One region of the Streptomyces sp. NPDC048257 genome, then DNA from elsewhere that is predicted to be linked to it. Evidence: riboswitches for the same ligand, from Rfam matches in the RefSeq annotation. Region 1 holds a riboswitch; the other holds the start of a gene.
The links. Region 1 has a riboswitch for thiamine pyrophosphate ahead of thiC (phosphomethylpyrimidine synthase ThiC). Riboswitches for the same ligand answer to the same signal wherever they lie in the genome.
Positions count from the first base shown of each region.

Region 2: it holds a riboswitch for thiamine pyrophosphate, as region 1 does, so the genes downstream of both, thiO (glycine oxidase ThiO) here and thiC (phosphomethylpyrimidine synthase ThiC) in region 1, are expected to answer to the same signal.

Region 1 is NZ_JBICZI010000006.1:78,873-83,779, forward strand. Features, by position in the region: gene ACGFZK_RS15670 (hypothetical protein) at 1-162, opposite strand, end outside; gene ACGFZK_RS15675 (glycosyltransferase) at 416-1,528, shown strand; gene thiC (phosphomethylpyrimidine synthase ThiC) at 1,604-3,391, opposite strand; TPP riboswitch at 3,386-3,531, opposite strand; gene ACGFZK_RS15685 (YibE/F family protein) at 3,571-4,907, shown strand, end outside.
Region 2 is NZ_JBICZI010000018.1:118,445-123,351, forward strand. Features, by position in the region: gene metF (methylenetetrahydrofolate reductase [NAD(P)H]) at 1-242, opposite strand, end outside; gene thiE (thiamine phosphate synthase) at 419-1,054, opposite strand; gene ACGFZK_RS27700 (Rv2175c family DNA-binding protein) at 1,128-1,493, opposite strand; gene ACGFZK_RS27705 (NAD(P)/FAD-dependent oxidoreductase) at 1,619-2,839, opposite strand; TPP riboswitch at 2,921-3,032, shown strand; gene thiO (glycine oxidase ThiO) at 3,030-4,211, shown strand; gene thiS (sulfur carrier protein ThiS) at 4,208-4,408, shown strand; gene ACGFZK_RS27720 (thiazole synthase) at 4,414-4,907, shown strand, end outside.

The sequences.
Region 1 (4,907 bases):
GGCGACCGTCTCGGCCGCCTGGATGGTCTGGGCCGCGGCCATCGCGGGGCTCGCCACTCCCGTCAGCACCAGGGCGAGGGATGCGAGGGTGCCGCCAGTCAGCCAGCTGCCGCGCCTGGGCAGCGGGCCCAGACGGGGCTTGGGCCTGTTCTCGGGGGTCATGTGCGCCGCTCCTTCTCGAAACCGGATTGAACGATCTGCGGACTATCTGCCCGCCTCGGTCATGGTGGGGATTCCGGTCGCATCCGACGCGACGCCTCGCGCGAACGTCAGCGGAACGGCTCAGCGGTCGACCCCCTATGGCGGCCTGTTCGGCGGCGGATGGACCCGGCCCGGCGAGTCATGGACAACGGGCCGCAAGCGGTCGCTAGCGTCGCGAAATTCGGGCACGTCATCGCGACACTGGAGGGGAACCTTGAAAGCAACGGTCTGCCTGAACATGATCGTCAAGAACGAGGCTCCGGTGATCCGGAGATGCCTCGAATCGGTGCGCCCCCTGATCGACACCTGGGTGATCGTGGACACGGGCTCGACGGACGGCACCCAGAACATCATCCGGGAGTTCCTCGGTGATCTGCCCGGCGTTCTGCACGAGCGGCCGTGGCGGGGATTCGGTGCCAGCCGCACCGAGGCCATCGACCTGGCCCGCCCCAGCGCGGACTACCTGCTGTTCCTCGACGCCGACGACCTGATGGAGGTACTGCCCGGCTTCCGCATGCCGGACCTCACCCTCGACGCCTACCGCCTCGCGGTGCACCACCCCCCCGTCGTCCACTGGCGTCCCGCTCTGGTCTCCACCCGACTGCCGTGGACATACGTCGGCGTCCTCCACGAGTACCTGCACTGCGAAGCCCCGTACAGCAGTGGAGTTCTGGAAGGCGCCCACATCCAGATCGTCGGCGGCGGGGCACGCGGCCGGGAGGGGAGCGAGCGGGAGAAGTACCTGCGCGACGCGGCGATCCTCGAAAAGGGGCTGCTCGAGGAGCCGGACAACACCCGCTACGCGTTCTACCTCGCCCAGAGCTGGCGCGACGCGGGAGAGGCGGAGAAGTCCCTCGCCGCCTACGACCTGCGGGCGGGCATGGGCGGGTTCGCCGAGGAGGCCTACTGCGCCCGGCTCTACGCGGCACGGCTCGCGGCACGCCTGGACAGGCCCGCGGGCGAGGTGATGGACCGCTACCTCCGTGCGTACGAGAGCCGCCCCAGGCGCGCCGAAGCGCTCTGCGATCTCGCACGTCTGTGCCGCGTCGAGGGCCGCTGGCCACTGGCGTACATGTTCGCCCGGCAGGCGGTGCGGATCCCGCGTCCCGACGACATCCTCTTCGTCGAGGTCGACTGCCACGGATGGCGGGCACTCGACGAGCTGGCGGTGTCCGCGTACTGGACCGGCGCGTACCAGGAGTCGCTGGACTGCAGCGAGCGCCTGCTCCGGGAAGGCGGGCTCCCCGAGGACCAGCGGGCCCGGGTCCGCGGGAACCTCGACTTCGCCCGTCTCAAGCTGGACCCGGACTACCAGGTGGTCGCCTGACGGCGAGGGCCCGCGGCTCCCCCCATAGGGTCGCGGGTCCTCGCCGTAGGCAGTTGCGTCCGACGACGGTGTGCGTCAGTCGGCCAGCGGCAGGTAGACGCGGTTGCCCGATGCCGCGAACTCGGCGGACTTCTCCGCCATGCCCGCCTGGATCTCGTCGGCCTTCAGGTCGCCGCCGTGCTCGCGGCGGATGTCCTGCGAGATCTTCATCGAGCAGAACTTCGGACCGCACATGGAGCAGAAGTGCGCGGTCTTGGCCGGCTCGGCCGGCAGGGTCTCGTCGTGGAACTCGCGGGCCGTGTCCGGGTCGAGGGCCAGGTTGAACTGGTCCTCCCAGCGGAACTCGAACCGCGCGTCGGACAGGGCGTCGTCCCACTCCTGGGCGCCCGGGTGCCCCTTGGCCAGGTCCGCGGCGTGCGCCGCGATCTTGTACGTGATGACGCCGGTCTTGACGTCGTCGCGGTTGGGCAGGCCCAGGTGCTCCTTGGGCGTCACGTAGCAGAGCATCGCGGTCCCCCACCAGGCGATCATCGCGGCGCCGATGCCCGAGGTGATGTGGTCGTAGGCGGGCGCGACGTCCGTGGTCAGCGGGCCGAGCGTGTAGAACGGCGCCTCCTCGCAGATCTCCTGCTGGAGGTCGATGTTCTCCTTGATCTTGTGCATCGGGACGTGGCCCGGGCCCTCGATCATCGTCTGGACGTTGTGGCGCTTGGCGATCGTGTTCAGCTCGCCCAGCGTCCTCAGCTCGGCGAACTGGGCGGCGTCGTTGGCGTCCGCGATCGAGCCGGGGCGCAGGCCGTCACCGAGGGAGTAGGTGACGTCGTACGTCGCGAGGATGTCGCAGAGCTCCTCGAAGTTCGTGTAGAGGAAGTTCTCCTTGTGGTGCGCCAGGCACCACGCGGCCATGATCGAGCCGCCGCGCGAGACGATGCCGGTCTTGCGGCGGGCGGTCAGCGGCACGTAGGGCAGCAGCACGCCGGCGTGGACCGTCATGTAGTCGACGCCCTGCTCGGCCTGCTCGATGACCGTGTCCTTGTAGATCTCCCAGGTCAGGTCCTCGGCGCGGCCGTCGACCTTCTCCAGCGCCTGGTAGAGCGGCACGGTGCCGATCGGGACGGGGGAGTTGCGCAGCACCCACTCGCGGGTGGTGTGGATGTTGCGGCCGGTCGAGAGGTCCATGACCGTGTCGGCGCCCCACTTGGTCGCCCAGGTCATCTTGTCGACCTCCTCCTCGATGGAGGAGGTGACCGCGGAGTTGCCGATGTTGGCGTTGACCTTCACCAGGAACCGCTTGCCGATGATCATCGGCTCGATCTCGGGGTGGTTCACGTTCGCCGGAAGCACCGCGCGACCTGCGGCGATCTCCTCACGGACGACCTCGGGGGAGACGTTCTCGCGGATCGCGACGTACTCCATCTCCGGGGTGATCTCGCCGCGGCGGGCGTACGCGAGCTGCGTGACGGCGGCGCCGCCACGGCCGCGGCGGGGCTGCCGGGGGCGACCCGGGAAGACCGCGTCGAGGTTCTTGAGGCCGCCGCGCGGGGAGGTGTGCTTGACGCCGTCGTCCTCGGGACGCACGGGGCGGCCCGCGTACTCCTCGGTGTCGCCGCGGCTGATGATCCAGTTCTCGCGCAGCGGCGCGAGGCCGCGCCGGACGTCGGTCTCGATCTGCGGGTCGGTGTACGGACCGGACGTGTCGTAGAGCGTCACGTCCTTGCCGTTGGTGAGGTGGACCTGGCGGACCGGCACCCGGAGGTCGGGGCGGGAGCCCGCCAGGTATCCCTTGTGCCAGCCGGGCTGGCGCTCGGTCTGGCCGTCGGCGTCCTGGCTGACGGCAGGCGTGCGTGCGTCCTGAATGGTCATGAGACCTGATCTCCCTACGCCGGCATTACCCGGTAACAGGTTCGGCGGTCGACGCAGCCTCTTCCCGTACGCATCTGTGATGCCCGTACGGTGATCAGCGTCCTCTCAGCCCGGTGCTCCGAGCTCCCGCGTTGTGCAAAGGTGCCCCCACGCTAGCGTCATCCATGGCGTGCTGAACAGTGGGCCCCCTCATCTCTTGCGATGATCTGCTGGTGACGCCCTCGCTGCAGCCCCCCACCGAGCCCACAGAGAACCACGGCCACAACGGCCACCCGCATGCGAGCCCGGGGCAGTGCGCCGGGCACCCGTCAGGGCACTCCGACGGCCACCCCGCCGGGCACTCCCCGGCTCCCCCATCGGGTCACTCCCACGGCCACGGCCACGGCCACAGCCACGGCCCGGCGGCCCCCGTCTCGAAGCACCTGCGCAAGGTCATCGCGGCCGTACTGATCCCCTTCGCCGCCGCCGTCTTCATCGGCATGGTGGTGCTCTGGCCGGGCGGCGCCCCCGCCCACGAGCGCACGGGGGTGGGCTTCGACCGGCAGACCCAGCAGGGTGTGGTCGCCGCGCTCGAACAGGTCGACTGCAAATCCGTGAACGCCTCCCAGGTACCGGCGACCGGGACCCCCTCCACCCCCGAGGGACGCGGGGCGCAGGCCGCGCAGACCGGTGAGTGCAAGAAGGCCACCGTCGAGATCACCACCGGCCCGGACAAGGGCCGCACCTTCGTGGAGATCGTCCAGCCGGGCGCGCCACGGCAGTTGGAGGATGGCCAGGAGGTGGTGGTGGCGTACGCGCCGGACGCCCCGCGCGACCTCCAGTACTCCGTGATCGACGTGAACCGCAAGCTCCCCATGGCGCTGCTGGCCGGCATCTTCGCGGTCGCGGTGGTCCTCGTCGGGCGGATGCGCGGGCTGTTCGCACTCATCGCGCTGGTGGTCAGCTTCGGGGTGCTGACCCTCTTCATCCTCCCGGCCATCCTGCAGGGTTCGAACCCGCTGGTCGTCGCGGTGGTCGGGGCGAGCGCCATCATGCTGATCGCGCTCTACATGTGCCACGGGCTGACCGCCCGTACCTCGGTCGCCGTTCTCGGCACGCTCGTCTCGCTGCTGCTGATCGGGCTGCTCGGCGCGGTGTTCATCGACTGGGCGTTCCTCAGCGGCAACACCGACGACAACACCGGGCTGATCCACGGGCTGTACCCGGACATCGACATGAGCGGTTTGCTGCTCGCGGGTGTGATCATCGGATCACTGGGCGTGCTCGACGACGTGACGGTCACCCAGACCTCGGCGGTGTGGGAACTGCACCAGGCGGACCCCTCGATGGGGCCGCGCGCCCTCTACCGGGCGGCGATCAGGATCGGCCGCGACCACATCGCCTCGGTGGTCAACACCCTGGTTCTGGCCTACGCGGGCGCCGCGCTGCCACTGCTCCTGCTGTTCTCGATCGCGAACAGCAGCATGGGCTCGGTGGCCAACAGCGAGCTGGTGGCGGTGGAGATCGTACGGACCCT
Region 2 (4,907 bases), on a different contig from region 1:
TCCGCGGCGATTTCCTGGGTGGCCTTGACGGTGCCGCCGCGGGTGGAGCCGCCGGCTCCGTAGGTCACGGAGACGAAGCTGGGGGATACCGCTTCGACCCGGCGCAGGGCGTTCCAGAGGTTGCGTTCGCCCTTCTCCGTCTTCGGGGCCCAGAACTCGAAGGAGTACGAGCGCCCGGACGCGAGGAGGTCGCGGACCGTGTGTGCACGATCCGACCAGGTGGAAGCGGTACCAGAGGCCATGTGGGCAGGTTAGACGCGGCCCGGCGGACACCGAAGCGTTGTCCACGTTTTGGACACGTTTTTGGACACCTGGAGCCTAGGCTCTGGCCGAATACGGTCCGTACGGGGTCCGCACGGGGTCCGCACGAGGTAGGGGCCGCACACCGGAGCCCTCCCGCCGTCCGGGTCGACGGGACTCAGGCGAGGCGGGCCCGGACCCGCTTGGCGAGCTCCGCGGCGGCCGCCCCGGGGTCGGTGGCCTCGGTGAGGGCGCGGACGACCACGACGCGGGTGGCGCCGGCGTCCAGTACCTCGTCCAGGTTCGAGCCGTCGATGCCGCCGATGGCGAACCACGGACGGTCCTGGTCCAGGGAGGCCGCGTACCGGACCAGATCGAGGCCGGGGGCGTGGCGGCCGGGCTTGGTGGGGGTGGGCCAGCAGGGGCCGGTGCAGAAGTAGTCCACTCCGGCTTCGGCGACGGCCGCGTCGACCTCGCTCTCGGCGTGGCAGGACCGGCCGATCAGCACCTGCTCGCCGAGGATGGCGCGGGCGGCGGGGACGGGGATGTCGCCCTGGCCGAGGTGCAGGACGTCGGAGCCGATGGCGTGGGCGACGTCGGCGCGGTCGTTCACGGCGAGGAGCCTGCCGTGGCGGCGGGCGGCCTCGGCGAACACCTGGAGGTGCTCGAGCTCCTCCCCCGCCTCCATGCCCTTGTCGCGCAGCTGGACGATGTCCACGCCGCCGGACAGGACGGCGTCGAGGAACTCGGGGAGGTCACCCTGGCGCTTGCGGGCGTCCGTGCAGAGGTAGAGCCGGGCGTCGGACAGCTGCATGGGTGTACCCCCCGGGATGGAGGCGGTGTACGGGCCGCGGCCCGTACACCGCTGTGGAGCGAGAGCGATCAGGTCAGAGGGCGAGCGCCTGGGCGCGGCGCTTCACCTCCGTACCGCGATTCTCACTCAGCGCCTGCACGGGGGTGCCGGGCAGGGTCGGATCCTCGGTGAAGAGCCACTCCAGGATCTCCTCCTCGGTGAAACGGTCGTCGCGCAGCACGGTCAGCAGACCGACGAGGCCCTTGACGACCTTGTCACCGTCGATGAAGGGGGCCGGAACCTGCAGGGAGCGGTTCTCGCCCCGGCGGACGGCGATGAGCTGCCCTTCCTTGACCATCTGGCGGACCCGGGTCACCTCGATGTTCAGCATCTCCGCGATGTCGGGGAGGTACAGCCACGAGGGGACAAGGGCATCGATCTTTGCGTCAATCTCGGTCACAGGGACAAGCCTGCCATCTCGGCTGCGCCGCCGGTACCTGAGCAGCCCCGTCCGGGTCGCGGCCCATGCCCCCGGGCACGCTCTTCCGGCCCGTCCGGCGCCCCAGGACCGGGCCGGGCCGGGCGTCAGACGGTGGCCGACTTCAGTGGGGTCGCGGGGTCGCGGACCTTGGCGGGGTCCAGAGGGACCGCCGCCTCGATCAGGCGGCGGCCCTGCGCCAGGTCGCGGGGGCGGCCCACGGCCAGGACGGCGACGAGTGCGCCGTCCCGCAGCCAGCACACCGACCAGGCCGGACCGGCCGGGTCGCCGCGCAGCAGCAGGGCGTCGGCCCCGCCGTGGTGGCCGGCGTACTGCACGAAGCGTCCGAACTGCTCCGACCAGAAGTACGGCACCGGGTCGTAGACCTGGGCCGGCTCCCCGGCCAGGATGTTCGCCGCGACCGTCCTCGGCCCCTGGAGCGCGTTGTCCCAGTGGTGCACGAGCAGCCGCGTCCCGTACCGCCCGGACGGGAAGGAGGCGCAGTCGCCGACCGCGTACACCCCGGGCAGCGAGGTCCGCAGGTGGGCGTCCGCGGTGATCGAGCCGTCGGGACCGCGTTCCACGCCGGTCCCGGCCAGCCATCCGGTGGCGGGGCGCGCGCCGATGCCGACCACCACCGCGCCGGCGGGCAGGACGCGCCCGTCCGCGAGCAGGACCCGGCCCTCCTCGATCCCGGCGACCCTCGCCCCGGTGATCAGCTCGGCGCCGGCCTCCTCGTACCAGCGCGCCATCGGCTCGGCGGCCTCGGCGGGCAGCGCCCCCGCCAGCACCCGGTCCGCCGCCTCGACGACGGTGACCTCGCAGCCCGCCTCCCGGGCGGCGGTGGCGAACTCGGCGCCGATCCAGCCCGCCCCGACGACCACGGCCCGGGGCGCGGTCGCCAGTACCGGGCGCAGCCGGGCCGCGTCGTCCAGCGTGCGCAGCAGGTGGACGCCCGGGACGCCCTCGGTGCCGGGCAGGGTCAGCGGCTGCGCGCCGGTCGCCAGCACGAGGACCCCGTACGGGACCGGGCCCGCCTCGGTGTCCAGCTCGTGGTCGGCGGCGCGCAGTCCGGTGACCTCGGTGCCGAGCCGGAGGTCGATCTCGAGTCCTTCGAAGTCCACGTCGAAGGCGGAGTCCTCGGCCTTGCCGAGGAGGACCGCCTTGGACAGCGGGGGCCGGTCGTAGGGCTGGTGGGGTTCGGCTCCCAGCAGGGTCACGGGCCCGGTGAAGCCCTGTTCGCGCAGGGCGACCGCGGTCTGCACCCCGGCCATTCCGGCGCCGACGATCACGACGCCGCGCTGATTCTGTTCCGTCTGCTCGCTCACTCGGCCACCCTAGTCACCTGACGCTCCGTCAGGAATAGGTGCCGCCTTACCCGCCGTCCACGGCCGGGTTAGTCTGGCCACCGTACCTATCGCGGGAGTCCGGCGCACCGGGCTGAGAGGGAGGCTGGCCGGCCTCCGACCGTACGAACCTGATCCGGGTCATGCCGGCGAAGGGAGGGGCTGGACGCCCATGCACTCATCTCGAAAGGATTCCGCCACGGGATCCGACGTCCTCGTCATCGGGGGCGGGATCATCGGCCTGGTCACCGCCTGGCGGGCCGCCGCGCGCGGACTGAGCACCACACTCGCCGACCCCGCACCCGGCGGCGGCGCCGCCCAGGTCGCGGCCGGCATGCTCGCCCCCGTCACCGAACTGCACTACGGCGAGGAAGCCCTGCTCGGCCTCGGCCTCGCCTCCGCCGCGCGCTATCCGCAGTTCGCCGCCGAGCTCGCCGAAGCGAGCGGCGGCATGGACATCGGCTACCGCGCCTGCGGCACCCTCGCCGTCGCCCTCGACTCCGACGACCGCCTCCACCTGCGCGAACTGCACGCCCTGCAGCGCCGCTGCGGCCTGGAGTCCGAGTGGCTCACCGGCCGCGAGTGCCGCCGCCTGGAGCCCTTGCTCGCCCCCGGCGTACGCGGCGGCCTGCGCGTCGACGGCGACCACCAGGTCGACCCCCGCCGGCTCGCCGCCGCCCTGCTGGCCGCCTGCGAACGGGCCGGCGTGATCATCCACCGTGCGGCCGCGGAACGGCTGCTCACCACCACCGACCGGGCGACCGGCGCCCTCCTCGACGACGGTACGGAGCTGCTCGCCGACCAGGTGGTCCTGGCCGCGGGCTCGCTCACCGGTCGGCTGGCGGGCGTACCGCCGGAGGTCGTGGCCCCCGTACGGCCGGTCAAGGGCCAGGTCCTGCGGCTCACCGTGCCGGCGGCGTACGCGCCGTTCCTCTCGCGGACCGTACGGGCCGTCGTGCGCGGCAGCCACGTCTACCTGGTGCCGCGCGAGAACGGCGAACTCGTCATCGGCGCCACCAGCGAGGAACTCGGCTGGGACACCACCGTCACCGCGGGCGGGGTCTACGAACTCCTGCGCGACGCCCACGAACTGGTCCCCGGCATCACCGAACTCCCGCTCACGGAGACCCGGGCGGGACTGCGCCCCGGATCCCCCGACAACGCCCCGCTGCTCGGCCCGACCGACCTGCCGGGCCTGCACCTGGCGACCGGGCACTACCGCAACGGAGTGCTGCTGACCCCGCTCACCGGCGAGGTCCTCTCCGAGCTGCTGGCCACCGGCGAACTCCCGGAGATCGCGCGTCCCTTCACCCCCCGCCGGTTCTCCGCCGCACGTCAGGAGTCGTACGCATGACCATCTCCGTCAACGGCGAGCCGCGCGAGATCGCCGCCGGCGCCACCCTCGACACGGTGGTCGCCACCCTGACCACGGCCCCCTCCGGCGTCGCCGCCGCGCTCAACGAGACCGTGGTCCCGCGCGGGCAGTGGCCGGCGACGCGGGTCGACGAGGGCGACCGCATCGAGATCCTCACCGCGGTCCAGGGAGGCTGAGCGGCATGGCGGACGACCTCTTCACCCTCGGCGGCCGGACGTTCTCCTCCCGCCTGATCATGGGCACGGGCGGGGCCCCGAGCCTGGACGTACTGGAACGCGCCCTCGTCGCGTCCGGCACCGAGCTCACCACGGTCGCGATGCGGCGGCTGGACCCCACGGTCCAGGGCTCCGTCCTGTCCGTGCTCACCAGGTTGGGCATCTCGGTCCTGCCCAATACGGCGGGCTGCTTCACGGCGGGCGAGGCCGTCCTCACGGCCCGGCTGGCCCGGGAGGCGCTGGGCACGGACTGGATCAAGCTGGAAGTGGTCGCGGACGAGCGGACCCTCCTGCCGGACGGTGCCGAACTGCTGGACGCCGCCGAGATCCTGGTGGACGAGGGCTTCACGGTCCTCCCGTACACCAACGACGACCCGGTCCTCGCGCGGAAGCTGGAGGACGTGGGCTGCGCGGCGATCATGCCGCTCGGGTCCCCGATCGGCTCGGGCATGGGCATCCG